3 regions of the Gordonia sp. 852002-50816_SCH5313054-c genome follow, and region 2 is predicted to be linked to each of the others. Evidence: predicted binding sites of a transcription regulator. Region 2 holds the regulator's gene; each other region holds the start of a gene.
The links. Region 2 encodes LexA, which represses DNA repair genes until DNA is damaged. Its sites were predicted from a motif close to CGAACANNTGTTCG; they were not measured.
Positions count from the first base shown of each region.

Region 1 (9,860 bases), on a different contig from region 2:
CAGCCATCACGAGGTTCTGCATGGTCATTCCCATGCCGAGTCCGAGAATGAACAGGAACGCTCCGATGACGACCATGTCGGTATGGGCGTCGATGGTCGACAGGAGGAAGAAGCCTGCTGTCATCAGGGCAGCACCGGTGACGAGGAAGCGCTTCCACCGACCGAACCGTGTGATCAGGGCGCCCGAGACCGTTGCGGCGAGCATCGAGCCGATGATCATCGGAAGGGTGAGCAGACCTGCCGCCGTGGGGGAGTAGCCGCGGGCGATCTGGAAGTACTGACCGAGGAACACGGCACCACCGAACAGTGCGACACCCACTGCAACGCTCGCCATTGTGGCGAGAGTCGTCGTGCGGTCACGGAACAACCGCAGCGGGATGATCGGGTCCTTGGCGCGTGATTCGACGAACAATGCACCTGCGATGAGGACGATTCCGAGTGCGACGAGTCCGAACGTCATTCCCGAGAGCCAAGCGAAGCTGTCACCGGCGAGGGTGACCCAGATGAGCAGTGTGCTCACGCCTGCCGCGATCAGGAACGCGCCGAGGTAGTCGATGCGAACGTCCTTGCGGACCGTCGGAAGATTCAGCGTGCGCTGGATGACCAGCAATGCGATCACCGCGAGCGGAACACAGACGTAGAACGTCCAGCGCCAACCGAGCCAGCTGGTGTCGACGATCACGCCACCGATCAGCGGGCCGGCGACCGTCGCGAGCGACATCACGGCTGCGATCGGACCCTGATAGCGGCCGCGTTCGCGTGGGCTGAACATGGATGCGATCACGATGACGACCAGCGCCTGCAGGCCACCGAGTCCGAGGCCCTGGATGACACGGAAACCGATCAGCATGCCGACCGACTGTGAGAGTCCGGCGAGCACCGAGCCGAGGGTGAACAACGCCAACGACGCCTGGACCAGGATCTTCTTGCTCACCAGGTCGGAAAGCTTGCCCCAGATGGGTGTGGTCGCCGTGGATGCGAGGAGAGTCGCCGTGACGACCCAGGTGTACTGACCCTGCGTTCCATGCAGGTCGGTGATGATGACGGGGAGCGCGTTGGACACGATCGTCGACGAGAGAAACGCGACGAACATCCCGAGGAGCAAACCGACGAGTGCTTCGAGCTTTTGTCGATGGGTCATCGGTGCGCCCGCTGCGGAAGCAACCTCCCGCGTGGCGGTTAGAGACATGGGAGAACCTCCTGAGGTGGTGGCTGATCCCGCACGGTCTGCCGAGCGGGAGAGGGATGTCGGGGGCGCGGCGACAATGGCCGGCCGATTGCTGGCTGCAGACACGTCACGCAACCAACTAGTTGAGTGAAGCAACTATAACCATTGATAGTTGTAACGCGCAACTATCTTGAGTATTCCCGGCTCCGGCGGAGTTTCTCGACGCGGCGTTGCGCCGTTATGTCAGCGCCGCGATGTCGGCGCCGGGGCACGCCGCCGATCAGGTCAGGTCGGGTTCGAACTCCGCGTCGTCGACAAGGAGACGATTGAGCAGCCGGGTGAGTGTCCGGATGTCCTCGGGGTCCCATTCGGACAACCGTGCCCGCCAGTCTGCGACCGCCGCATCGGCTACGTGATCTACGCGTGCGCGGCCGGTAGGAGTCAAGGAGACCAGTCGAGCGCGCGCATCATGCGGGTCGGCGTGTCGCTCGGCCAGGCCGAGGCGCACGAGGGCATCGATCTGTCTGCTCACAGTCGACTTCTCGAGTCCGAGCTGCGCGACGAGTGTTGATACCGGCAGAGATCCGTCGGCGCTGGCGAGCATCGCGATCAGGGGATAGTTCGACGGGTCGAGGTGGGGGTCAACCGCACGAGCACGGGTGCGCAGTCGAATCCGTCCCTGCCGCATCAGGTCAGCGAAACCTGTCTCCAGGTCGGTAATCGGGTCATCGGATACGTCGTCGGCGTCCACTGGGTGGTCGGAGCGAGCGTCGCCCATCTGCGGTGAATCCTGTCCGTCGCGGTTCGTCGGATGATGCGCCACAGGTTACCGCGCAGTTGAACATGATTCATGATTCGACTTGGCGTATCGGGGGCGCCGGCGAGGGTGCGGAAGATCCTGGCGAGGGCAGCCGTGCACGACCTGGCGCCGTGGCCTGCCGGGGCTGCACGTCTGCACACTCCGTTCGGGCTGTCCCTCAGGCAACCACGTCTGCCCCGCCACCGTGTGTGGTGGCGGGGTGTAGACGGGTTGCGGCGCAACCGGATTCGACAGTTCGCCCGGGATGGCGGTGGTCAGGCGGCGTCGGCCAGCGGTGGGCCGAGGCTGTCTGGCGGGTCGACGCCGCCGAGCCGGTTGGGGCCGCCTGGTGGGGCCGGGCCCGTTGATGGGTTGGGGTCTGTGGGCGGGTCGGGGTCGAGTTCGAGTGGCCTGGGGAGGTTCCATCGGATGTCGACCCGCCTGCCGAGGCGCCGAGGATCTGCGGAAGGCATTCTATCCGCCAGCGCGAGTTCGACGCCGGTGAGCGTCTGACGTGCCACCTGCGTGCTCGGCGGGTCCGGCACTGAGGACGGCGACACCATCCAGGCGCCCACTGCGTCCGCGACCACCATCTGGTCGCTGGCCGTGTCTGTGACGTTCTCGGCGCCCACTCTGCTGGAGGCTCGCGCGCCGATCTCGGTGACCGTCGCGTCTGTGCTTGTCCCGGTTGCTCGTGCCGCCGCTGCGGCTTGGTTGCTGGTGTGTTCGGCGGCGAGGTAGTCGTGGAAGTCGGCTTTGACGTCGGCGATGCGGTTGATGCGTTCCGGATTCTCCGGCATACCCGGCTTGGCGTTGAGCCGCCACGCGACACGTCCGGTGTCGGGGCCTTCGGTGATCATGCGGGTGGTGAACTGCCCGGGTTTTGTGCCGACTCTCCGGTTGTGCACATCGCACGCCGGGACGAGTTGGTCGATATCGGTCAACCCACCGTCGGCCCAGTCTTTGGCGGCGTGATGCATCTGCACCCGTGATGCGGGCTGGTTGCAGCCGGGTGCCGAACACATCTTCCCGCCCGCCGAAGCAAAGGAGGCGAGTCGTTGTCCGAGTGACGCGATCCGCTTCGACCGACCCAAATACAGCGGGATGCTGGTGTGCTCACCGAACACCGCCAAATACTGGCTCGCCCCGGTGGAGGCGGCCATTTCGATCACATCGCTGATCGGGAGCAGTGTTCCGGACGTGGTCTGTGCGATCCCTGCCTGCTCTTCGAGTTCCTGCAGGCTGGTGGTGACGATCACCTGGATCGGTAATCCGCGATGGGTGTTGCCGAGCATCCCTGATTCAAGTACTTGCTGCAGGAGTGCGGAGAACGCGTCGTGGTTGCGTTGCGCGGGTGAGCGTTCATCACGTAGCGCCGCGGCCGCGACCTGTTCAGCATTCGCCATGGTGATCGGCCCGACCGGCGACTCCGGGTCGTCCGGGTTGTTCATGCCCGGTTTAGCCCACGCATCGAGCACCGTGTCGAGCCGGGCGCGGGCGATCGGATCCAAATCGGCAGTCAACCGCGACATCAACTGAGCGTTCTGCCGGTTCACCCACAGGCGACGTCGACGTTTACGGTCCTTCGAGGTGGTCAGCGTCCCATCCGGATCCAGGTGCGCCAACAATCGTGAACCCAAATTGGTGATCTCGGCAGGGGTGAATTGGACCGCGTAGCCGGCCATCTGTGCTTCGGCCGCCGCTTTCGTCTCGGCCGACACCTCACCGGGGATCGCCTCCAAAACCTCCAACACCGCCCGCACGTGCGCGCCCGCGACCCGACCCTCCGCCACATAGCCGGCCAACGTTGGGCATGCGGGTGGTAGTCGGTCGCCGCAGATCGTGGTGAACGAGCCGGTCGCCGCGATCACCCGATGCCGCGCGGCGGGGTCACCGATGTGCAGACCCTGCCCAATGAAATTGCGGATGTCGCGGAAACCCGACGCGCGGGGTAGGTCGCGGTCGGAGGCCTCCACAATCAAGCGATCGGTGACCGCACCCGCGGTCCGCAACGCCAACCGTTCTGCCTCAACGGTGGCTTCGACCAGCGCGGCATCGGATACCAGCGACACATCGACGGCAGCCAACTCATCCAGCACCGCGGCAAGCCGTGACAGCTTTTCCGCCACCACCGCATCCGCCGATCCCACCGCAGCAGTCGCCAAAGCCAAAGGTGCACGGCCATTCTCGCTGTTGTTGCGATTGCTGTTGCTGTTCACGTGCCGCCACCCCCGCCCCGCGTCGTGTCGAATATGTGTTCTACATTACCCGACAATACCGACACCGTCCAGGAATAATCGAAGAAACTTTCGACGGATCGTGATCGGGTCACCGAGGCTGGATGACTATGCGACTGCCTCCGCGCCTTACTGCCGCGTTGGTCCTGACAGACCGCATTCGGAAACCGGTGGTGCCGCCACATATCCTGGACACATCAACCCGACCGATCAGGAGACACCCATGCTCGCCCGAACCGACCTGCGCGGTAGCTCGCCGACGCTCGCTGAGCTGCGTCGCGCGTTGCCCCGTGGGGGCACCGACGTCAACGCCGTGCTGGATACGGTGACGCCGGTGGTGCATGCGATCGCCGATCGCGGCGTCGAGGCAGCACTCGAGTACGGCGAGAAGTTCGACGGCGTTCGTCCGTCGAGTGTTCGGGTTCCCGCCGATGTGATCGCGGATGCCCTGGCGAAACTCGATCCGGCCGTCGCTGATGCGCTGCGTGAGTCGATCACTCGCGCTCGGCTCGTCCATGCCGATCAGCGTCGTACGACGTCGCGCACACAGGTCGTCGACGGGGGAGCCGTCAGCGAAAAGTGGATTCCCGTCAGGCGTGTTGGCCTGTACGTACCCGGCGGCAATGCTGTCTACCCGTCGTCGGTCATCATGAACGTCGTTCCCGCGCAGGAGGCGGGCGTCGGGTCGCTCGTCGTTGCGTCGCCCCCGCAGAAGGACTTCGGCGGTTGGCCACACCCGACCATCCTCGCCGCGTGCGCTCTTCTCGGCGTCGACGAGGTCTGGGCCGTCGGTGGCGCGCAAGGCGTCGCGCTCCTTACCTATGGCGGTACGGATACCGACGGTGCGGTCCTCGACCCGGTCGACCTCATCACCGGTCCCGGCAACATCTACGTCACGGCAGCCAAGCGCCTGTGTCGCGGACTCGTCGGCATCGATGCCGAGGCCGGTCCCACCGAGATCGCCATCCTCGCCGACGATTCGGCAAACCCGGCCTTCGTCGCCGCAGACCTCATCAGCCAGGCCGAGCACGACGTCCTCGCGGCGTCGGTGCTCGTGACCGACAGCGTCGCCCTGGCCGACGCCGTCGACGCAGAACTCGACCGCCAGATCGCCGAGACCAAACACCGTGAACGGGTCACCACGGCGCTCAGCGGCAAGCAGTCGGGTGTCGTGCTCGTCGACGACGTCGAGGCCGGTCTTGCCGTGGTCGACGCCTACGCGGCAGAGCACCTCGAGATCCAGACGCGCGACGCCGCGCAGGTCGCCGATCGCGTGCACAACGCCGGCGCGATCTTCGTCGGCGACTTCGCGCCGGTCAGCCTCGGAGACTATTGCGCGGGATCGAATCACGTTCTGCCGACGTCGGGTTCGGCTCGGTTCGCGTCGGGTCTCTCGGTACAGACCTTCCTGCGTGGCGTGCACGTCATCGACTACGACGAGGCGGCGCTGCGCGACGTCTCCGCCCAGGTGGTCACCTTGGCGCAGGCCGAAGACCTTCCGGCACACGGCAATGCGATCACCCGCAGGTTCTCGGGGGCTGTCGCCGAGGCAGCAAAGTGACGCCCGCAGCTACAGGCGCTCAAGTACCCGGAGTCCAGATTCCCGGAGCTCGGATCACCGTCGACGATCTTCCGCTCCGCGACAACCTGCGCGGCAAAAGCGCTTATGGCGCACCGCAATTGAAGGTTCCTGTCGTTCTCAACACCAACGAGAACCCGCACCCGCCGTCTCCGGAGCTGATCGCCGACGTCGCTGAATCGGTCGGCGCCGCTGCGGCCGAGCTGCACCGTTACCCGGACCGTGACGCTGTCGCGCTGCGTAGCGACCTCGCCGCCTACCTCAGCGCCGCCACCGGAACCCACCTCGGCGTCGAAAACGTCTGGGCGGCAAACGGTTCCAACGAGATTCTGCAGCAACTCCTGCAGGCGTTCGGCGGGCTCGGCCGTGCGGCGCTGGGCTTCGTGCCCAGCTACTCGATGCATCCGATCATCTCGGACGGCACCGACACCACGTGGCTCGAAGCCAAGCGCAGCGCCGACTTCTCCCTCGACATCGACTATGCGGTCGGTGAGATCTCCGCGCGACGCCCCGACATCGTGTTCGTGACCTCTCCCAACAACCCGACGGGCGCGTCGATCTCGAATGACGGGTTGCGGGCGATCGTCGACGCCGCACCGGGCATAGTGATCGTCGACGAGGCGTATGCGGAGTTCTCCGAGCAGCGCAGCGCCGTCGAGTTGATCGACGAGTTCCCGACGAAGGTCGTCGTCAGCCGGACGATGAGCAAGGCGTTCGCCTTCGCAGGCGGTCGGCTCGGTTACCTTGCGGCGTCGCCCGCGATCGTCGACGCCCTGCAACTGGTGCGGCTGCCGTATCACCTGTCCGTGCTCACGCAGGCCGCTGCGCGAGCGGCGCTGCGCCACGCCGACGAGACGCTCGGCGGAGTCGCGAAGATCATCGCCGAGCGCAAACGCGTCGTCGCAGAGCTCGAGAAGGCGGGATTCGACGTTGTCGATTCCGACGCCAACTTCGTGTTGTTCGGACGCTTCGCCGACGCTCCGGCATCGTGGCAGCGCTACCTCGACAACGGCGTGTTGATCCGCGACGTAGGAATTCCCGCGCATCTCCGTGTCACGATCGGATTGGTTGACGAGAACGACGCGTTCCTCGACGTCAGCCGGAAGCTCGCCACCACAGATCTGGAGAAGTCACAGTGACCACCCCGGCACCGCGTATCGCACGCGTCGAACGGACGACCAAGGAGTCGTCGATCGTCGTCGAACTCAACCTCGACGGCACCGGCGTCACAGCGATCTCGACGGGCATCCCGTTCTTCGACCACATGTTGACCGCCTTCGGCGCACACGGCAGCTTCGATCTGACCGTCGAGGCGAAGGGCGACGTCGAGGTCGAGGGACACCACACCATCGAAGACACCGCGATCGTGCTCGGTCAGGCACTTGGTCAGGCTCTCGGCGACAAGAAGGGAATTCGCCGCTTCGGCGACTCGTACATCCCGATGGACGAGACGCTCGCACACGCCGTCGTCGACGTGTCGGGCCGACCGTACTGTGTTCACACCGGCGAGCCCGAGCACATGTTGACCGCGGTGATCGGCGGCTACCCCGGCGTGCCCTACTCCACGGTGATCAACCGGCACGTCTTCGAGTCCATCGCGCTCAACGCGCGTATCGCCCTGCACGTGCGCGTGCTCTACGGCCGCGACCAGCACCACATCACCGAGGCCGAATTCAAGGCGGTCGCCCGCGCGTTGCGTGCGGCGACCGAGGCCGATCCGAGAGTCAGTGGAGTGCCATCCACCAAGGGCGCTCTATGAGTGCGACGAACATCGTCGTCCTCGACTACGGCTCGGGCAATCTGCGCTCAGCCCAGCGCGCACTGGAGCGCACCGGCGCCGACGTCACCGTGACCAGCGACTTCACCGCTGCGCTTGAAGCCGACGGGCTGGTCGTGCCGGGTGTCGGCGCGTTCGCGGCCTGCATGGACGGGTTGCGCGCGGTCCACGGCGACCGGATCATCGGCCGACGCCTCGCCGGCGGACGCCCGGTGCTCGGCATCTGTGTCGGCATGCAGATCCTGTTCGAGCGCGGCGTCGAATTCGGTGTCGAGGCCGACGGATGCGGCGAATGGCCGGGAACGGTCTCGCGGCTCGACGCTCCCGTGCTGCCGCACATGGGGTGGAACACCGTCGACGCCCCGACCGACTCGACGCTGTTCAAGGGAATCGACCCGGCAACCCGCTTCTACTTCGTGCACTCGTACGCGGCGCAGACGTGGGAGATGGACAACGTCGGATCGCCACTCGCCGCACCGGCCCTGACGTGGGCCGAGCACGGCAGCCGCTTTCTTGCGGCGGTCGAGAACGGCGCACTGAGTGCCACACAGTTCCACCCGGAGAAGTCGGGGGACGCGGGCGCCGAACTGCTGCGCAACTGGGTCGGGAGCATCGCATGAGCGGGTCCGACGGTGTGCCCGAGCGCCCGCACTTCTCCTACGGGCGGTTCGTGACACTCGTCTTGGGTTCCGGGGTCCTCGTGCTGGTGATCGGCATTCCGATCATCCTGGCGCTGGCACACTGGTCACCGATCGCAGGCTTGGTCGCTGCGCTGCTCGTGGTGCTCGCGATGATCGGGACGATCGGCTGGATGTCGCGTCGGATCATCGGTAACTACGAGCGCAAGGTTCGCGCCCTCGACGAGGGAAACGCAAGCCCCTGACCTGACGCACGGCCGCGAACACCGCAAGACCAGTCCGAGAACAACAGACCGTACGAGACACACAGACCCGTACGAGAACAACAGACAGGAAAGACCTCACGTCATGGGGAAGACCCTCGAACTCCTACCAGCTGTCGATGTTGCCGATGGACAGGCCGTTCGGCTCGTCCGGGGTGCGGCAGGCACCGAAACCGCCTACGGCTCGCCCCGCGACGCCGCGCTGGCATGGCAACGCGACGGTGCCGAGTGGATTCACCTCGTCGACCTCGACGCCGCTTTCGGTCGGGGCAACAACCGTGAACTGCTCGCAGGTGTGGTGGGCGAGCTCGACGTGAAGGTCGAGTTGTCAGGCGGAATCCGCGACGACGAGTCCCTCGAGGCCGCACTCGCCACGGGCTGTACCCGCGTCAATCTCGGTACGGCCGCACTCGAAAACCCCGAGTGGTGCAGACGTGCGATCGCCAACTACGGCGACCGCATCGCTGTCGGACTCGACGTCGTCGCAGACGGTGACTCGTATCGACTGCGTGGTCGGGGATGGGTCACCGACGGCGGCGACCTGTGGGAGGTCCTCGCCCGACTCGACGGCGACGGCTGCGCCCGTTATGTCGTCACCGACGTCAGCAAGGACGGCACGCTCGGCGGGCCGAATCTCGAGCTGCTGTCCGAGGTCACCAAGGCGACCGACGCGCCCGTCGTCGCATCGGGTGGCGTGTCGGCTCTCGGTGATCTCATCGCCATCGCGAGCCTCACCGACCAGGGTGTCGAGGGTGCGATCGTCGGTAAGGCTCTCTACGCGGGGCGATTCACCCTGCCCGACGCTTTGGCGGCGGTCGGTAACCTGTGACAACCGGTTCCGGCCTGGATCTGCCCGCACTCCTCGAGGTTGCGGGCAGCATTCTCGACGGTGTCTCCGGGGAGTTCGTCGCCGGGCTCGGCGCGCCGAGCGCCGTCGTGAAGGGTGCGACAGACTTCGCTACCCAGGTCGATCTCGACCTCGAACAGCGCATTCGACAGCAACTCACCGACCGGACCGGAATCGACGTGCACGGCGAAGAATTCGGTGGACCACCGGTGACCGACGGTGCTGTATGGGTTCTCGATCCGGTCGACGGGACGTACAACTTTTCGACGGGCATGCCGCTCACCGGCATCCTGCTCGGACTGCTCGTCGACGGTGAGGCGGTACTCGGTCTCACGTGGCTGCCGCTGACCGCAACGCGCTACGCCGGCTACGTGGGAGGTCCGCTGTACCGCAACGGCGTTCCGATGGCCGCACACCCTCCGACAACGCTCGCCCAGACAGCAGTCGCGTTCGGGCCGTTCAACGTCAGTCACGGCGGTCGCTACCCCGGGGTGCGACGAGCTCAACTGCTCGAAGCGCTGAGCGTGCGAGCGGCCCGACTGCGCATGACGG
Region 1 covers NZ_LZTE01000022.1:9,940-19,799, reverse strand. The annotation lists gene A5788_RS01820 (MDR family MFS transporter) at 1-1,189, opposite strand, end outside; gene A5788_RS01815 (MarR family winged helix-turn-helix transcriptional regulator) at 1,449-1,946, opposite strand; gene A5788_RS01810 (HNH endonuclease signature motif containing protein) at 2,243-4,186, opposite strand; gene hisD (histidinol dehydrogenase) at 4,428-5,765, shown strand; gene A5788_RS01800 (histidinol-phosphate transaminase) at 5,762-6,922, shown strand; gene hisB (imidazoleglycerol-phosphate dehydratase HisB) at 6,919-7,542, shown strand; gene hisH (imidazole glycerol phosphate synthase subunit HisH) at 7,539-8,180, shown strand; gene A5788_RS01785 (hypothetical protein) at 8,177-8,443, shown strand; gene priA (bifunctional 1-(5-phosphoribosyl)-5-((5-phosphoribosylamino)methylideneamino)imidazole-4-carboxamide isomerase/phosphoribosylanthranilate isomerase PriA) at 8,547-9,290, shown strand; gene A5788_RS01775 (inositol monophosphatase family protein) at 9,287-9,860, shown strand, end outside.
Region 1: A5788_RS01810 (HNH endonuclease signature motif containing protein) is a predicted target of LexA. The motif match lies at 4,215-4,228, and genes of this name have one in related genera.

Region 2 (9,860 bases):
TCGCTGCAGCGCGTCGCCGGGCTCTCGACAGAGCTCACCGACGTCACCGAGGTCGAGTATCGACAACTGCGCCTCGAGCGCGTGGTGCTCGTCGGCGTCTGGACCGAGGGCTCCGCGGCCGCCGCGAAGGCGAACATGGAGGAGCTCGCAGCGCTCGCCGAGACCGCCGGTTCCGTGGTCCTCGAAGCGGTGATCCAGCGACGATCCTCACCCGATCCCGCGACGTTCATCGGCTCGGGCAAGGCGCAGGAGTTGCGCGACGTCGTCGCCGACACCGGCGCCGACACCGTCATCTGCGACGGCGAGCTGACGCCCGCGCAGTTGACCGCGCTGGAGAAGGTCGTCAAGGTCAAGGTGATCGACCGCACGGCCCTCATCCTCGACATCTTCGCCCAGCATGCGAGTTCGCGTGAGGGCAAGGCGCAGGTGGCTCTTGCGCAGATGGAGTACATGCTCCCGCGGCTGCGTGGTTGGGGTGAGTCGATGTCCCGTCAGGCTGGTGGCCGCGCCGGCAGCAACGGCGGCGTCGGTCTGCGCGGACCGGGTGAGACGAAGATCGAGACCGATCGTCGGCGCATCCGTGAGCGAATGGCCAAGCTGCGCCGCGAGATTCGCGAAATGCGCACGGCCCGCACCACCAAGCGGTCGGCACGATTGCGCGGCTCTGTGCCGCGCATCGCCGTCGCGGGATACACGAACGCGGGTAAGTCGAGTCTGGTCAACGCCATGACGGGTTCGGGTGTGCTCGTGCAGGATGCGCTGTTCGCGACCCTCGATCCGACGACGCGCCGCGCGACTCTCGAGGACGGCCGCGAACTGGTCTTCACCGACACCGTCGGCTTCGTCCGCCACCTCCCGACGCAACTCGTCGAGGCATTCCGGTCGACGCTGGAGGAGGTCGTCGATGCCGATCTCGTACTGCATGTCGTCGACGGCAGCGACCCGTTCCCTGCGGAACAGATCACGGCGGTGCGGCGGGTCATCAACGACGTCGTGGCAGAAGAGGGAGTCGCGCCACCACCGGAGTTGTTGGTGATCAACAAGATCGATGCCATCGATGCATCCCGGCTCACCGAACTGCGCGGCATGCTCGGCGCGGGTGGTAGTACGCACGGCCCCAACTCAGCGGGCGTCGTGTACGTCTCGGCGCACACCGGTGAGGGACTGCCCGAACTGTTCGAGGCGGTCCGTGAGTTCGTGGGTCGCGACGACGTGGAACTCACCGTCGACATCCCGTTCACGCGAGGCGATCTGGTGTCACGAATTCACCGCGAGGGCGAGGTTCTCACCACAGACCACAGCACCGAGGGCACCCGGATGCGTGTCCGTGTGCCCTCGGCGCTGGCGGGAGAACTGGCCTCGTTGAAGCAGTAGGGGTCTACTCGGCGTCGAGGTCGGCGGCGACGAGCTTCGCGATGGCGTCGAGCGTTGCCTGATCGTCGGATTCGACGACGACCGCGGTGCCCTTCTCGGCACCGAGCGTCATGATCAGCAGTGCCGATCCCGCGTCGACAGGTTCGCCTCCGACGACCGAGATCGTCACGGGTGTACCCGCGTCGGCGACTGCCTCGGCGATGATCGTTGCTGGTCGTGCGTGCAATCCGACGGCTGATCCGACCTCGACGGTGGTGCTTGGCATTATTTGCTCCTTTGCAGATGGGGTTATGTCGGGACTGGTGATTTCAGGCGGGAATGGTCTCGAGCTCGGGTGCAGCTGTCTGGCGGCTGGCCGATCGCCCGAACTGCTTGGCCGCGACGACGCACACCGTGCCGAGGACCGTACCTGCCGCAAGTGCTGCGAGGAAGAGCAGCCAGTGGTTCATCGTGAAGAAGACGAAGATGCCGCCGTGCGGAGCGCGCTGAGTGACTCCGAAGGCCATGATCAGTGCGCCTGCGAGTGCGCCGCCCGCCATCATCGACGGAATCACGCGGATCGGGTCCTTCGCGGCGAACGGGATCGCACCCTCGGAGATGAATGCAGCGCCGAGGAACCAAGCGGCCTTACCGTTTTCGCGCTCGGGCTCGGTGAACAGTCCGGGGCGGATGACGGTGGCGAGTGCCATCGCGAGCGGCGGAACCATGCCTGCGCACATGACCGCTGCCATGATCTCGAGCTGGGGTGTGTCGCCGATCGCGAGACCGGTGGTGGCGAAGAGGTACGCGGCTTTGTTGACCGGTCCGCCGAGGTCGAAGCACATCATGAGTCCGAGGACCACGCCGAGGACGATCTTGGAGCTGCCGCTCATGCTGTTGAGACCGTCGGTGAGCTGGGTGGTGACCCAGGCGAGCGGCTTGCCGAGCAACATGAACATCAGACCGCCGACGATCAGGCTGCCGAACAGCGGGATGATGATGACCGGCTGGAGTCCACGTGCCCACTGCGGCAACGGAAGTCGGGAAATTGCGAGGCACACCGCGCCTGCGATGAGTCCACCGATCAGACCTCCGATGAAACTCGCGCCGACAGCAACCGAGACCAGGCCTGCGACGAAACCGGGTGCGATACCGGGACGGTCGGCTATCGCGAACGAGATGTAACCCGCAAGGACAGGTACCAGCATGCTCATGGCGAGCGCGCCGATCGCGAAACTGACACCGCCGAGGTACTGGCCGAGACCGCCCGCGGGTAGATCCCAGAGGCTGTTGTTCAGCGCGATGTAGGCACCATCGGACAGGGTTTTGGATGAATCGAGCGTCTTGTTGGCGATCTCGTATCCGGCAAGCAGGAAGCCCAACGCGATCAACAGTCCGCCTGCCGCGACAAACGGGATCATGTAGCTGACACCGGTCATGAGTGCCTGCTGGATCTTCTTGCCGAACGACAGGCTCGATGCCGATCCCTCCGCTGCGCCGGCACCGTCGTCTGCCGACCCGTCGACGCGCGAGGCGTGCGGATTGCGCGACGCCTCGACGGCCTCGGCAATCATCTTGTCGGGTTCGTTGATGGCGCGCTTGACCCCGGACTCGATGACCGGCTTTCCGCTGAAGCGGCTCTTGCCCTTCACGCCGACGTCGGTGGCGAAGATGACGGCGTCGGCACCGGCGATGACGTCAGGGGTGAACGGCGTGGTGCCCGACGATCCCTGCGGCTCGACGTGGAAGTCCACGCCTGCCCGCTCCGCGGCGTACTTGAGTGCGTCCGCGGCCATGTAGGTGTGTGCGATTCCGGTGGGGCACGCGGTGATCGCGACGATCGAGGGGCGCTTCTGCGAATCGGGACTCAGTGTCTTCGCGGTCTTCGCGCCTGCAGCCGACGCGGTCGCCGCAGCGGCGGCCGAGCTCGCCACAGGCGTGGCGGATGTCGACGGAGAGCCTGCCGGGGCAGGGTTGATGGCCTCATCCACGAGTTCGACGACGCGCTCGTCGCTCGGCGCCTCGCGGAGGGCGGCGACGAAGTCGGGACGCACGAGCGCTCGTGCGAGCGAGCTCAGCAGCTTCATGTGGTCGGACGCAGCGCCTTCGGGTGCTGCGATGAGGAATACCAGGTCTGCCGGGCCGTCGGGGGCCCCGAAGTCCACCTTGTTGGACAGTCGGGCGAACGCAAGGCTGGCAGTGGTGACCGATGCGGCCCGTGCGTGCGGAATCGCGATCCCACCGGGTAGCCCGGTTGCCGACTTTGCCTCACGGGCCAACGCGGCGCGGCTCAGTTCGGATGGATCGGTCGTGCGCCCGGCCTCGCCGAGATTCTCGGCGAGATAGGTGATGACGGCGGCGGGATCACTGCCGGCGTCGACATCGAGATGCACCGTCGCTGCGGTGATGATGTTGTCGGACATGGGTTTTCCTTCTACTTCTGTGCGGCCGGAGGGGGTGTTCCGGTTCTGGTCGGTGAGCTTCGTGGCGATTCGCGTACAGGGACTGGAGGCTGTGGGGTCACGTGATCGGGGCGGCTCCCGAGAGTTCGACGACATCGACCGAGTCGACGTCGACCTTTGCTGGAAGCGGCGGTTGCGTCCCTGCCAGTCCGGCGGCCGCCGAGCCGTAGGCGACTGCCGTGCGGAGACGGTCGGGTTCGGAGGCGCCTGCCGTGTACGCGATGAGGTATCCGGCCAGCGACGCGTCGCCTGCCCCGACGGTGCTGCGCGGCACGATCGGCGGGGGAGTGGCCAGCCAGCTGCCTTCGGCGGTCGTGAGTACCGCACCCGCCGCACCGAGGGTCGCGAGTACCGCTCCCTGCGTGGTGGCGATCAGCGTGCGCGATGCCGCCACGACGGGCAGGTAGTCGCCCGCGGCGATGGCAGCGGCCAGCTCGGCCGGGGCGATACCACTGACCTCGGCGAGTTCTTCGTCGTTGGGTTTGATCAGGTCGATGGGCCCCGACATCGCTGCGCTCAGGGGTGCGCCCGACGTGTCGATCGCCACGCGGCGTCCGCTCGTGACGAGGCGATCGGAGATGCGTCGATACCAGTCGTCGGGAACTCCCGGCGGAAGCGAGCCACACAGTGCCACCCACGACGCGTCCTCGGCGCTGCCGAGTACGAGCGCTGTCAGATCGTCGAGTTCAGCAGGTGTGAGGGTGTGGCCGGGCGCATTGATCTTCGTGGTTGTCCCGTCGTTTTCGGCGACCGTGATGTTGGTGCGGATCTGGCCGTCGATATCGACCGTGCGATAGGGCAGTGCGACCGCGTCGAGGGCGGTGAGCAGCGGGTCGTCGGCGTGCGCGGGTAGTACCGCGACGGTGGGGATGCCGGCTTCCGCGACGACGCGGGACACGTTGACTCCCTTGCCGCCCGGCTCGACCCGAGTGGAGGTACTGCGTTGCACCTCGCCCCTCATCAACGGTCCTGCGATCTCCAGGGTGCGGTCGAGACTCGGGTTGGCTGTGACTGTGAGGATCATGCGATCACGACCTCGATGCCGTGTGCCGAGAGCGCCGCCGAGAACTCGGGGTCGATCCCGTCGTCGGTGATCAGGACATCCACCTCGTCGAGCGGAGCGAACGAGCTGAAGTCCTCGCGTTCCATCTTTGACGAGTCGGCCAGCACTACGACACGCTGCGCGGCAGCGACGATGGCCGACTTGACCGAGGCTTCCTCCGCGTCGGGGGTGGACAGGCCGTGGCCCTCACTGATCCCGTTGGTGCCGACGAAGGCAACCGAAGCACGCATCTTTCGCAGCGCTGCGACGGTCTCGGCTCCGACTGCGGCCTGGGTGAGTCCGCGGACTCGACCGCCGACCATGAGTAGGGTGGCCCGCTCGTGTGCGGTGAGTGCCTGCCCGAGCTGGAGGCTCGTGGAGATCACCGTGAGCCTGCGATCCGCCGGCAGCAGCTTGGCGGCCTGGTAGGTGGTGGTTCCGGCGTCGAAGATGACCGATCCGCCGTCCGAGGGCAGAAACCGTATCGCAGCGCGTGCGATCGCGGCCTTCTCTGCGGTGTGGGAGGACTCGCGTTGGTCGAGTCCCAACTCGTTGACTACCTCGACCGTCCCGGCCTTGACTGCTCCACCGTGGACGCGTTGCACGCTACCTGCGCGCTCGAGGACCGCGAGGTCGCGGCGCACCGTCTCGCTCGTCACGTCGAACCTGTCGGCGAGAGCGGTCACGGATGCGCGGCCGTGCGCGCGCACCTGATCGGCTATTGCTCGCTGTCGCTCTTCGGCGTACACCTGTCGACTCCGATCTGTGGTGTGGCTCGCGCTTCGGCGAACCAGCTGTGGGTCTGTGTTCTGTGGATCCGGCTGCTGTGGATCTGGCTTCTGCGGATCATCGTGAGTTTGGTTCTGTGTGGCATTCGATGTTGATATATCTGTGTTTACGCCCGTGTGTGTTGACAAGTCAAGTGTTTCGAGTAACTTTGATCACAGAAATTCACGACGCTGGGTATCCCTCACAGATCACCGCACCCGGCCGATCGACCCGGAAGGCAGTAGACGCAATGGAGAATCACCTGGTATCGGAGAATCGGGTCACCATGAACGGTCAAGGAGAGTTGTCGGGAACACCCGTCGTCGCAGGGTTCGCCTACGGGCCGGTGTTGTGGCCGGGTGGGCGCGTCACGTACGACGAGACGTCACTCGGCACCGATCGCGTTCTGGCCGAGGACGAGCGGGACGCGGAGGCGGAACGCCTCGTCGCCGCCGCGGCAGTCGTCGCGGGCAGGCTGCGTCATCGCGCGTCACACGCGTCGGGAGCTGCGGCCGAGGTCCTTGCTGCGACCGCCGGGTTGGCCGAGGATCGGGGATGGATCGGTGCGGCGAAATCTCGTGTCGCGAAGGGCGCGTCGGCGCCCGCCGCCGCGGTCGCGGCCACGGCGCAGTTCTCCGAGATGTTCGCCAAACTCGGCGGGTTGATGGCAGAGCGGATCACCGACCTCAACGACGTTCGTGACCGAGTGGTCGCCGAGTTGCTCGGCCAGCCGGAGCCGGGGATTCCGACGCCGAGTCACCCGTCGATTCTCTTCGCTGACGACCTCGCTCCCGCGGATACCGCTGGGCTCGATCCCGCGGTGATCGTCGGGCTGGCCACGCGTCTCGGCGGACCGACCAGTCATACCGCCATCATCGCGCGGCAGTTGGGCATCCCGTGCGTGGTCGCTGTGGCGCGACTGAGTGAGATCACCAGCGGCACAATGGTTTTGCTCGACGGAGGCGCTGGGTCGATCACCGTCGAACCAGAGGGGTCCGAGGCGCGTGAACTCGTCGAGCGCAGCGTTGCGGAGGCCGCGCTTGTTGCTGCGTGGCGTGGCCCTGGCCGGACTGCCGACGGCACCGCAGTCGCCATACTCGCGAATGTTGCCGACGGCGTCTCCGCGCGCAGCGCTGCCGATGCACCAGTCGAGGGCATCGGGCTGTTCCGCACCGAGTTGGCGTTTCTCGACAGGGCGGATGAGCCCGATGTGGACGAGCAGACGCGGCTGTACCGCGATGTGTTCGAGGCGTTCGCGGGCCAAAAAGTTGTCATCAGAACGCTCGACGCCGGTTCGGACAAGCCGCTGGCCTTCATCGAGCACCCGGACGAGGCGAATCCCGCACTCGGCGTACGCGGCAACCGCATCGGCGACGACCACCCCGACATCGTGCGAACTCAGCTCGACGCGGTCGCTCGCGCGGCAGAGGAGTCCGGCACGACGCCGTGGGTCATGGCACCGATGATCGCCACGGCCGCGGAGGCCGCACAGTTCGCCGAACTAGTCCGTCAGCGTGGCCTGACGGCCGGTGTGATGATCGAGATCCCGGCAGCGGCGATCCTGGCGCCGGCGATTCTGGCCGAGGTCGACTTCGTGTCGATCGGAACCAACGACCTCACCCAGTACACGATGGCCGCCGACCGGATGTCGGCAGAACTCGCTGAACTGACCGACCCGTGGCAACCGGCGGTGCTCGCACTCATCTCGCAGGTTGCGACCGCCGGCGCCCAGCAGGGCAAACCCGTCGGAGTCTGTGGCGAGGCCGCGGCCGACCCGTCGCTCGCATGTGTGCTCGTCGGGCTCGGAGTCACCTCGCTGTCGGCGGCTCCGGCGGCGACGCCCGCAGTCGGGGCGAAGCTGTCGACGGTGACGATGGAGCAGTGCCGGGCTGCCGCCGCTGCCGCACTTGCCACCTCGAGTCCGGCACTCGCCCGACGCGCAGCCGCCGAGCAACTCGTCGGCTGACACAGACCCCGCCGGTCAACGACTTGCGGGGCCCGTTCGGCGCATCAGACCCGGCGCATCACCGTGACGACTTTGCCGAGGATGGCGGCGTCGTCTCCGGGGATCGGATCGAAGAGCGGATTGTGCGGCATCAGCCAGACGTGACCGTCTTTACGCTTGAAGGTCTTCACCGTCGCCTCGCCGTCGATCATCGCTGCGACGATGTCGCCGTTGTCGGCGACATTCTGCTGCCGCACGACAACCCAGTCGCCGTCGCAGATCGCGGCGTCGATCATCGATTCGCCGACGACGCGGAGCAGGAACAACGAGCCCTCACCGACGAGCTCACGCGGAAGCGGGAAGACGTCTTCGACCGCCTCCTCCGCGAGAATCGGACCGCCCGCCGCGATACGGCCGAGTACCGGAACGAACGTGGGGGTCGGGAGATCTCCGTTGATGGCATCGGAGTGATGTGCGTCGGGAGCCTCGGAGACGTTGACCGCCCGCGGACGGTTGGCGTCGCGCTTCAACAGGCCCTTGCGCTCGAGGGTGCGCAACTGGTGTGCGACCGATGACGTGGACGTGAGGCCGACGGCGTCGCCGATCTCTCGGATGCTCGGCGGATATCCGCGCTCGCGCACCGACTTTCGGATCACATCGAGGACGCCACGCTGGCGATCGGTGAGTGTTGCCTCGGCGACGGCCGGATGGATCGGTGCCTCCTCGCCGCCTCCACTCTTCTTGCCTTCGACGCTGCGACCGTTGCCCTTGGGCGACGACGGGCCGCGTCGTGACTTCTCTGTCATCGGTTCCGTCCTTCCTGATGTGTGAAGCGGGTGCTGTTGTGAACCGGGTGCTGTTGTGAAGCGGGGTGGTGTGCGTCTTTTCTTCCATCGTCTGGCGCCGACAGTAGCGGAGGCCACTGACAACATCAAACATTTGTTCGACGTGTCGCAGGACTTTGTCGGACCCCTCTGGTAGAACTCGAACATCAGTTCATCGAACGCTTGATCGACCATTGGAGGTAGCGATGACCAGCTTGATGACCAACCCGGTGACCCGCACGATTCCCAGCACGTCGAGTGCATCCGCGGCAACACCGCCGACCACCCGATCTGCAACGCCGCGACCTGCATCGACGACGCGTCCCCGAGTTCACCGCGCCACGGTGGTCAGTGGACGTGCACCGTCGAATCCCGCGCGTAGCGACGAGCTACGTGTGGCGGGTCGCGTTCGAACGACTGAGTCCCGACGGACCGCCGGCGCAGACGTCGCGCCGCGGCCTCGGCGTCGGATCGCGTTCGATCACGGCACCTCAACGCGGCCTGCAGGCACGCGATGCGCCGGTGGCGTCGGCGAGCTGGTGGCGGCCCGTCGGCGCCGAGCAGCGGTCTTGGCGGTGCTCGCGGGAGTCGGGTTGGCACTGACCGTGTGGGTGGTCGGGACCGTCGGCGCCGACTACCAGCGGGCGAGCATGCCGTCCTCGACCTCGACACAGGTGGTCCACGTGCGTTCCGGCGAATCGCTGAGCTCGATCGCGGCACGCGTTGCGCCTGATGTGCCGCGTCAGACCGTCATCGACGAGATCATCGACCTCAACGATCTGCCGTCGAGTGGGCTGCGCGTTGGCCAACCGCTTGTCACACCCGCGTACCGCTGAGCGCTGGCGGTATTCTCGATGTCACAGGGTCCAGTCGGAAACCGACACGGTCACCGCTGCGGTCTCGCTCCCGCCGGTCGTCAGACGATCGGACCGAGCCAGACCGACGGAGCCGCTGCGTCCCGAGATTTGCACGAGGACTACATGCGCTGCCCGTTTTGTAAGAACGAAGACACCAAGGTCGTCGATTCGCGTGTCGCCGATGAGGGGCAGGCGATCCGGCGTCGTCGCGCGTGCAGCGAGTGCGGGCGGCGGTTCTCCACAGTCGAGAGTGCTGTTCTGGCAGTCGTGAAGCGAAACGGTGTGACCGAGCCGTTCAGCAGAGAAAAGGTGATGCGCGGGGTACGACGCGCATGCCAGGGACGTCACGTGAACGAAGACGATCTCGCACAGTTGGCTCAGCAGGTCGAAGACGCGGTGAGGTCGTCCGGTTCGGCCGAGATCCCCAGCAACGAGGTCGGTCTGGCCATCCTCGGCCCGCTCCGCGACCTCGACGAGGTGGCGTACCTACGTTTCGCCTCGGTCTACCGGTCGTTCGATTCGCTCGAAGACTTCCAACGCGAGATCGACGACCTCCAGGGCAACCTCACCGGTTCGCACGAAGGCTCCGACGACCTCGACACGCCCGCC
Region 2 covers NZ_LZTE01000034.1:261,299-271,158, forward strand. The annotation lists gene hflX (GTPase HflX) at 1-1,374, shown strand, start outside; gene A5788_RS07255 (HPr family phosphocarrier protein) at 1,379-1,639, opposite strand; gene A5788_RS07260 (PTS fructose transporter subunit IIABC) at 1,683-3,776, opposite strand; gene A5788_RS07265 (1-phosphofructokinase family hexose kinase) at 3,874-4,839, opposite strand; gene A5788_RS07270 (DeoR/GlpR family DNA-binding transcription regulator) at 4,836-5,606, opposite strand; gene ptsP (phosphoenolpyruvate--protein phosphotransferase) at 5,876-7,591, shown strand; gene lexA (transcriptional repressor LexA) at 7,636-8,283, opposite strand; gene A5788_RS24275 (LysM peptidoglycan-binding domain-containing protein) at 8,601-9,230, shown strand; partial or broken gene nrdR (transcriptional regulator NrdR) at 9,375-9,809, shown strand.

Region 3 (9,860 bases), on a different contig from region 2:
CGCGGTGCGAGTACGCCAACCAGATGACGAGCGCGACGACGAGCAGGCACACGATCACGAGGAGCCACGTCCATCCGGTGAACGCCGCGGTCGCGGGGTCGGGGTATGTCGCATCGGCGATGAACTCGGTGACCTTGCCCGGTTCGGGTGTCCACGTGACCGAGGTCTCCGAATCCTGCTTCGCGACGTTGCTCGCGGTGATCGGACCAGCGAACGCCAGGGTGAACTTGAGGTAATCGCGTTCCTCGAGTCCGTTGAGATCTGCACTGCCGCGGAAGCGCACGACGTCGCCGCTGCGCTTGGCGTTCAGCTCCATCGTCATCGACGTGTCGCCGAACGCGTTGGCGACGATGTCGCCGAGCTGACTGAGCTGACCGGCGGTCAGATCGGAGAACGTCGCCCTGGTACCGACCCGGCTCGCGCCCTGCCCTGTGGTCCCCGGCTGTGTCCCGGTCGACGGTGCGCCTGCGGATGGGGCGCTTGCGGACGGGGCGCCCGGAGACGGTGAAGCCGACGGGTTCGCCGAGTCGCCCCCACCCGTGTTGGGGCCTTCGCGGTAGTCGGAGGTCGACACGTTGTTGCGCATCGATTCGGGAATGTCGAGTCGTGGCGCGCCGCTGGGATTGTCCGGCGAGGTGGCGACGATGACCGTGCCGGCATACCGGTCGCCGACGGTGGTCGAGCGGGTCAGACACCCCGACAGCAGAGGAATGGCCGTGAGCAGGATCAACACCGACGCGACCGCGGTTCGCGCGGAACGTCTGCGCGTCGGATCGGTCGGGCGTCGCGTGGTAGCCGGTTGCACGTGCTCATCGTGCCAGAAGGGCACCGTCGCCTCGCACACCCTGCGGCGTGTGTCAGGCGGGGAGTGTCGGATGGGGAGTGTCGGATGCGGAGTGCCGGATGAGGAGCGTCAGCGACGCCATCGGCTCGCCGCGATCGCGAGTTGCCCTGCGATACGCCCGCTGGCACCGGTCACCCCACCGCCGGGATGCGTCGACGCCCCGGCGAGGAACAGTCCTGCCGCGCCGGGTACACGGTGCCCGGCCAGGTCGGGGTGCGGCCGATAGACGAACATCTGGTCGATCGTCATCTCGACGTGCATGATGTTGCCGCCGACCAGCCCGAGTTCGGATTCCAGATCGGCCGGCGTCTGTACATAACGATGGTCGACCGACGCACTGAACCCCGGTGCGTGGCGATCGACTTCGGCGAGGATCTCGTCCGCGGCGACCGAGCCGGCCGTCGACCACTGTCCTTCGCGCAACTGTCGGGGATGCCACTGCGACCATACGGTGATCGAATGTCGTTGTGCGGGAGCAAGTGTCGGGTCGATCGCCGAGTAACTCATCACGACGCACGGTGGGCGCGGTGGTAACTCGCCGACCGAGGCCGCGGTGTACGCGCGACGAAGCTGTGCGCGATCGGCGACGAGGAGTCCCAGCGCCGAATGCACGCCGTGCGGTGGAAGGTCCGACGGCAGGTCGCGGTAGGCGGGGAGTGCGCGTGTGACGAGCCGGACTGCCATCCCGATGCCGGAACCGATGTCGATCTCGCGCCGCCACCGATCGATCTCCGCTGGTGGAGCAGCTCGCCCGGCGTCGAGCATGTCGAGCGTTGCGAAGATGTGGCAGGCGGCGATCACCTGGTCGGTGCAGTGGCTGTCCTCGCCGGTCTGCACGCGCCAATGATCGCCACACCGACTGATCGACGTCGCGGGCGACCCGGTGAGTACCTGCGCGCCGTCGGCGTCGAGGCGATGCAGGAGGGATTCGGTGAGCGCGCCGCTGCCGCCGACCGCCCTGCCAGGGGGAATCCGATGCATGAGCGCGGCGAACCCGACCATGGGTGCGGTACCCGGCGCGTTCATCGGCGGACCCGATTGCGCGCCGAACCAGGCGAGAGCCGCTTTGAGTCGTTCGGAGGTGAACCAGCGATCGAGGAGGGCGTCGCCGGACATCATCAGTTCCTGGGTCGCCGACATCAGAGACCCCGCACGCCTACCGATGAACCCGGTACGCGCGGTGTGGGCGGTGTTGCCGATACCGGTGAAAGCCCGTCCGAACCGGGGGAGCGTTGCCGGCGAGTTGAACGCGTCGAGCACAGCTCGCGACCGCGGACCCCACACGTCGACGAATCGTCGGTAGGCGTCCGCGTCGGCGTCTGAGCACGCGGCGGCGATCGACGCGCAGGTCGCGTCGAGGTCGGTGCGGAACACCAACGGTGGTCCGTCCTGCGTAGCGGGTGCGAAACCCCAAGGGTCGCAGTCGATATAGCGCAGACCGTGCGCGGAGAGGTCGAGCTCGTCGATGATCGGGGGTGTCGGATCATCAGATGTGCCGACGATCCGCGATCGACTCGATAGCCCGGAAAGCGTTCGACGGTCGAAACAGCGCCGCCCGGGATGTCGTCGCGTTCCACGACGAGGACCGAACGTCCCGCGCGGGCGAGGTAGGCGGCCGCGATGAGGCCGTTGTGACCTGCACCCACGACAACGGCGTCGTGCCGGGGCTTGTGGCCTGAGTCGCCTCGGCGGCTCACCGCGCCGCCGCTGGTGGCGTGCCTGTGAGAGGTTCGGTAGCAGCGTCGAGCGGGAGTCGTCGACCGAGGAAAGCGAAGGGTCGTGGGTCGCCGGTGAAGGTGAAGTGGCGCAGCACATCGTCGAAGCCCATCCTGCGGTAGAGGGACCACGCGCGATTTCGTTCGGCGGGAATCTCCGGGGTGGACAGCAGGACGTGGTCTTCTTGGCGGTCGCTCAGCAGCGCGGTCAGCAACCATTCGCCGATGCCGTGGCCCTGAGCGGTCGGGTGGACGTGGAGTTCGGTGAGTTCGAAGTAGTTGGTTGCGATGCGTTCGATGGTGTCGCGGTCGCAGCCGGACAGTCGGAGTCCGGTCCTGAGTTGGTGATTCCACCACTGGTCGTCGGCGCCGCGATAGCCGTAGGCGATGCCGACCATGATCTCGTGCCCCGACGGCGACACCGGAGGGCCGATACGTCGACGCTCCGCGTCGGGGTCGAGCCGGATGTCGGGGGAGACGGCCGTCAGCGCCGCGTATGCGGTCCACCCGCGTCGGGCGATGTGTTCGCGCCAGAGCGGAACCCGGTGGTGCTCGGTGCCACGCGGGTAGTCCATCGCGGTCACGTAGACATTCAGGGCAGCGTCGAGCCAGGCCGGGGAGTCCTGGCCGGTCAACCGAACGAGTCGGGTCGCCAACTGCTCGTTGTCCTTCCTCCCGCAGTCCGCCGCGCGCGTCGCGTTCCTGGCAGGCCGCAGCCGATCGGGAATGTCGGTACCGAGTTCTACGCTTCTGCTGTCGGGAATGGGGCCACATCTCCTCTTGAAGAGTGTCGCCGTTCTAGCTATATTGAATATGTCGAACGGGTGTTCGATGAACGTGCCTCCGCAAGCCGTTCTGCGTCACCCACGACAGTCTGGGCGGTCCGGCGACGGACGAGGGAAGCGTGCATCGCCGGACCGTACCGGGACTTGGTCACACACGAACGACTTGGTCACACAGGAACGTGGAAGCCGCTCGGGTGTCGAGCGGACGCAACACCGAAGGGAGCGCGAGATGGCAGTCCATAGGCCGACGCGCGGCACAGTGCGTCACGCACGGCGAGGTGCAGTGGTGCGTCCGGAGATCGACCCGATGGTCGTCGTGCGTGCTCGCGACCTCCTCGATCGCGCAGAGATCCTGGTCGAGAATGCCGACGGCGTGCCAGACGACGCCGAACGGTTCCGCCAGTACTACTTGGCGGCGCTGCGGGCGGCAGGAGCGGCACTCGCGGTCTACGAACCACCCGCGAAGCGAGCATCTCGACGCGTGTCCCCCAATGCGTGGTCGCGGATCTCGTCGGCTGTTCCTGATCTGGCCGAGTTCGCCGAGGCGTTTGCCCGGATGTCGTCTGTGCGCATGGAGATCGAGTCAGGCCTGCGTCGCTCCGTCGAGGGTGCGACGGTCGTGGCGCTCCGCTCCCGCGTGTTGTCGTTTCTCGACGCCGTCGAAGACATCATCGTCGCCTACGAACAGGGAAAGCTTGCGCACCAAGCGGTCGACCGGTCCGACTACGGCTACGACCACATCGCCTGATTCATCGGCTCGTCCGCGCCTGCGGTTCGCGCTTCGCGGCCGACGGCGCCGTACGGCGGTTCGGATGGCGGTCATTTCACCCGACGTGATCACAGGTCCCGAATTGTCGCTATTGGCGGCTTCGATGCGACGGTCGGGTGGTTATGGTGGTCGCGCTTGCAATCACCTCGTATCATGGAAGCAGTAAGCCGCGAACACATGTCACGAGACTGGCGTCCGCGGTCGCCACAATCTCGTTGATGTGTGAATCGGCAACGTAGTAAGGAGGGTCGGTGCCACTCTCGGAGCACGAGCAGCGCATGCTCGAACAGATCGAAAGTGCTCTTTACGCCGAGGACCCGAAGTTCGCGTCCAGCGTGAAGCGTCGGCGGCTTGGCCGGTCGTCGGGTCGTCGTCGTCTTCAGGCGGCGGCGGTCTTCGTCGTGGGTCTTGTGCTGCTCGTCGTCGGCCCACTGGTGGGCCTCAGCGTGGCCGGGCTTCCCGTCGTCAGCCTCATCGGATTTCTCGTGATGTTCGGCGCGGGCCTCCTCGCTCTGTGGGGCGGTGGCCGCTCGGGTCCCGAGAATTCGGCACCCGCCGAGGCCCCCGCGCGGCCGGCAGGCAAGCGCAAGTTCACCGAGCGCATGGAAGAACGGTTCAACCGCCGCTTCGACCAGGAGTGACCCAGGCGCCTGATTGATCAGGCGTCTCCCTTCGGCCACATTGTGTGTCGTATCGAAGGATGTGTGTGCTGCAGCACCCACGGCCTTCGATAGGACACACATTTACGCCTCCACCACTCCTTGAGATAGTCAGATCTCACAAACAGCAGGGCAACACATCGCACCAATGTGTTGCCCTGTTGTCGTATGCGGGTGAGCACGCCGTGTCCGCACCGGCCCGGCCGGCCACCTCACCTCTAACCCTGCCTTCTGGTGGGGCCATGCACCCATCGCTCTGGTCTGCCTGATCGGACCTCCCACTCCGGAGCTCCCGCGACGCCGCCGCCAGCTGTGCGGCCCCTGATTCCCCACGCCGCCCCACCGCGGTCCCCACAGCGCCCCACCGGGTTCCCCACATCTCCCCACCCGGGCACAAAACTGGCTCCCATCAGTCACTTTGATGCTGTTTCGTCCTTCTGGACACACGAATGGCGGGCTGGGACACGCGGCGCGTGGTGTCATCCACCACCGTGTTTATCTGTGTTGACCTGCAGCAATAGTTTTGGATGGCGACTTCAGGGGGTGGAAGGGGTGGAAAGTGGTGGAAAGTGGGGTACTGTGGCAGCACTGGGTGAGACGGACCGGAACGGATCGCTCAGGGGGCAGGAGGTGTCGACATGTCGTCCGTTCGATTTGTCGGCACCTACACACCCAAGTTGGACGACAAAGGGCGACTGACATTGCCCGCCAAGTTCCGCGACGCACTGGCAGGAGGCGTGATGGTCACAAAAGGCCAAGACCACAGCCTGTCGGTGTTTCGAGCCGAGGAGTTCGACGAGATCGCCGCCCGAATTGTGGAGGCATCCCGTAACGATCCGCAGGCACGAGCCTTTCAGCGCTACTTCTTCGCCAGCACCGAGGAGCAGCGCCCGGACGGGCAGGGTCGGATCAGCTTGTCTCCCGACCATCGGGAGTACGCGGAGCTGACCAAGGAGTGCGTGGTGTTCGGCAGTTTCGATCACCTCGAGATCTGGGACGCGCAGAAGTGGCGCGAGTACCAGAACGAGCACGAGGAGAACTTCTCGGCAGCCAACTCGGCCGCACTGAACGCGGTCTTGTAGCCGAGGAATGGCACACGATGGACAGGGCTTCGGGTGGATCGAGGCCCCGGTCCGGAACGACCCTGGCGTACTTCCCCAACGCCAGGTTCGCGACCGGACCGGGACCCCGCTTCACCCGGCGAGACTCTTCGTGCCGACCAGTGTCGGTGCCAGGGATTCAAGATGAGTGTGCGTGGCCGCAACGGGTCGGGGCGTGCAGACAGCACGCGTCGGGAGGTGATTCGGTGAACGCGCCACACGACGACGAACGTCGTTCCGGAGAATTCGGCCACGTGCCCGTCATGGCACGGCGGATCACCGAACTTCTCGCACCGGCCTTGACCCACTCTGGTGCCGACCCCTCGGAGACCGACCGTCCGGTGTTCGTCGACGCGACGTTGGGCGCCGGCGGCCACAGCGAACTCATACTCACCGAATTTCCCGACGCGCGTGTGATCGGCATCGACCGTGACGAGTCGGCGTTGAACATCGCACGTGATCGCCTCGCCCGCTTCGGCGACCGGATCTCGTTTCACCAGTCTCGATTCGACGGCATCGACGACGTCCTCGCCGCGGCAGGCGTCGACCACATCGACGGCGTGCTCTTCGATCTCGGTGTGTCGTCGATGCAACTCGACCGCGCCGATCGTGGATTCGCCTACGCCGTCGACGCCCCTCTGGACATGCGGATGAATCCGGACGACGACCTGACCGCGGCAGACGTGCTCAACACGTACTCGCACGGCGACCTCGCACGGGTGCTGTCGGAATACGGAGAAGAACGCTTCGCAGGCAAGATCGCGTCAGCCGTTCTCCGGGCCCGTGAGACCGAACCCTTCACAACAAGTGGGCGGCTCGTCGAATTGCTTTATGCCGCAATTCCTGCGGCCACACGTCGGACCGGTGGGCACCCCGCGAAGCGCACGTTCCAGGCGCTGCGGATCGAGGTCAATCACGAGCTCGACGCGCTACGCCTCGCGTTGCCCGCAGCGCTCGATGCGCTCGCGGTAGGTGGACGCGTGGTGGTGATGAGTTATCAGTCGCTCGAAGACCGAATTGTCAAGCGTGAGTTGGCATCTCGTACCACCTCGACGTCGCCACCCGGCCTTCCGGTCGAACTGCCGGGGACCGCACCCAAGTTCAGACTCGTCACCCGAGGTGCCGAGCAGGCAGGCGAGGCCGAGCTCGCCGAGAATCCGCGGTCTGCCCCGGTACGGGTCCGCGCCATCGAACGTGTCGAGAGGAATCGGTCATGACAGTGCTCGACGACCGCACCGTCGCCGACAGCGCAGGTGCAGCCACCACAACGCCAACCCGTCGTCCGCGTCGGGAGAATCTCGAATCCGAGCGTGCCAACCGCTCGCGAGCAGCCCAACGTGCGCTCGATCGCCGTCGCAATCGTGTTGTGGCGCAGGGCTCTACGTCGACGCGTGGTGACCGCGATTCGGCCGTCCGACGTGTCTCGCTGTTCACTCGTGCGCGGTCGGTTCCGTTCGTGGTGCCCGTTCTCGCGCTGCTCGTCGTGGGTCTCGGGTTGAGTCTCTGGCTGTCGACGAAGGCCGCGCAGGATTCCTACCGACTCGGAATCGAGCGCAAGGTCAACCAGTCGCTCGTCGACCGCCGCGACAGTCTCAAGCGCAGCTACGAGTCGGGCGACTCCGCGCCCGAATTGTCCGACAAGGCAGCGAAATTGGGGATGATCCCGGTTCAGAATCCGGCCCGGATGGTTGTCGGCGCCAATGGCAAGCCCAAGGTGCTCGGCGATCCCGAGCCCGCATCCGGCAAGCCGATGGGGACGATCAACCCCGACGACAAGCCCGATCCCACCAGCAAGATCGACAAGAGCAAGGTCAGTGATTCGATGGGCCTCGGGGGTGCAGACGCATCGGACTCGAATGCCGCCCAGTCCGGTGATGCGACCAGGTCCGGCGATAGCAACTCGTCCGGCGCCGGCTCGTCCAATTCGCCAGCGCCGAACAACAATACGGCTCCCGGAACCAACACCACGCCGACCCAGAACCAGGGTGGCGACGCCCCGGCACGCGCCGATGCTCCCGCGCGCGCTGATGCCCCGGCGCCGGGGGCCGCTGCCGCACCCAATCCGAATGTTGCACCCTCGGCTCAGACGAATGGCAACCCGCCGAGCGCAAATTCGGCGGGAGCCCGTTAGGGCAGTGGACAATTGACAACCATGACACGCGCCAGTTTTCAGCGGATCGGTGAGCGTTTCGACCCGCCCACTGCGCAGCCCCGGTCAGGGCGACGCCCAGCATCTGCGGGCGGAGGGTCGGGTACCGGTGGCCGCGGAGGCGGGCGGGGTCGAGGTCCCCGCACCTTTGAATTCCGCAGTCGCGCTGTAGGAGTCGTGATTCTCCTCGTGGTGTTGGCGGTGGCGATCCGGATGATCGTCGTGCACACCATCGAGGCGTCGTCGATCTCGGCAGAGGCGGCGCAGCAACGGGAGTACACCCAGGTGCTGACGGCCAAGCGCGGGGCGATCCTCGACCGCAACGGGCGCCCCCTCGCGTACACCGACGAAGCGCGCTCACTCACGTTCTTGCCCAAGGCCGTTCGCAAGTCGATCGAGGCCGAGCACAAGAAGAACCCCGAGTACCCCGATGTGGACAAGAGGCTCAAGGAGATCGCCGACGGTGTGTCGTCGGCGCTCGGCGGATCGATCAGTTCCGACGATCTGCACAAGAAGCTGACGAGCGACGACGGGTTCGTCTATCTCGCACGGTCGGTGAGTCCTGAGGTCGCGGCACGGATCGTCGCCGACTATCCCGAGGTGGGCGCCGACCCGCAGGCGATCCGTCTCTATCCGGGTGGCTCGCTGGCGGCCAACGTCGTCGGCGACGTCAACTACGACGGGAACGGGTTGATCGGTCTCGAAGCATCGATGGATTCGGTACTCGCGGGGACCGACGGATCGAAGACGTACGACCGCGGCTCCGACGGCGCGGTGATCCCGGGTAGCACCCGCAACGTGCACCCGGCCATCAATGGCGCCACGGTGAAACTGACGCTCGACTCAGACATCCAGTGGTTCGTGCAGAGCGAGGTCAACAAGGCCAAGCAGGCGTCCGGCGCGAAGTCGGCGTCGGCGGTCGTGCTCGACGCGAAGACCGGCGAAGTGCTCGCGATGGCCAACGACGGAACGTTCAACGCATCCAAGCCGCTGTCGGAACAGACCAAATCCGACCTGGGCAACCCGGCGGTCACCTCGCCGTTCGAGCCGGGGTCGGTGAACAAGATCGTCGCTGCCTCCGCCGCCGTCGAATACGGGCTGACCAGGCCGGACGAAGTGTTGCAGGTGCCGGGCAGTATCAACATGGCCGGAGTCACCGTCAATGATGCGTGGTCGCACGGCGTCGAGCCGTACACGACGGCGGGCATCTTCAGTAAGTCGTCCAACGTCGGAACGCTGATGCTGGCCAAGCGTGTCGGTGAGCAACGGTTCGCCGACATGGTGAAGCGCTTCGGGCTCGGGCAGCGGACCGGCGTCGGCCTTCCGGCAGAGAGCGGTGGAGCGGTACCCGCACTGAGTCAGTGGTCGGGTGGTTCCTTCGCCAATCTGCCCATCGGGCAGGGCCTCTCGATGTCGCTCCTGCAGATGACCGCGATGTATCAGGCGATCGCCAACGACGGTCTCCGTGTGCCACCGCGCATCCTCGAGTCAGAGCAGCGCGACGGCGGCAACGTCGAGGATGCTGATCGGCCCGCTGGTGTCCGAGTGGTCAGTCCGCAGACCGCGCGTACGGTTCGCGACATGTTCCGCGGGGTCTTCCAGGAGGACCCGATGGGCGTGCAGTCGGGAACGGGCTACAAGGGTGCGGTCTCGGGCTATCAGATGTCGGGCAAGACGGGTACAGCGCAGCAGGTCGACCCGGCGTGCGGGTGCTACTCGAACTCGAGCTACAACATCACGTTCGCAGGCATCGCTCCCGCCGACAACCCGCGCTTCGTGGTGGGCATCATGCTCGACAACCCCAAGCGAAGCTCCGACGGCAGCGGCGGACAGTCGGCG
Region 3 covers NZ_LZTE01000022.1:86,404-96,263, reverse strand. The annotation lists gene A5788_RS02135 (LppM family (lipo)protein) at 1-805, opposite strand, end outside; partial or broken gene A5788_RS02130 (phytoene desaturase family protein) at 914-2,541, opposite strand; gene A5788_RS02125 (GNAT family N-acetyltransferase) at 2,538-3,215, opposite strand; gene A5788_RS02120 (SAV_6107 family HEPN domain-containing protein) at 3,574-4,092, shown strand; gene A5788_RS02115 (DUF3040 domain-containing protein) at 4,365-4,754, shown strand; gene mraZ (division/cell wall cluster transcriptional repressor MraZ) at 5,411-5,854, shown strand; gene rsmH (16S rRNA (cytosine(1402)-N(4))-methyltransferase RsmH) at 6,079-7,089, shown strand; gene A5788_RS02100 (hypothetical protein) at 7,086-8,003, shown strand; gene A5788_RS24195 (hypothetical protein) at 8,053-8,193, shown strand; gene A5788_RS02095 (peptidoglycan D,D-transpeptidase FtsI family protein) at 8,199-9,860, shown strand, end outside.
Region 3: A5788_RS02120 (SAV_6107 family HEPN domain-containing protein) is a predicted target of LexA. The motif match lies at 3,377-3,390, and genes of this name have one in related genera.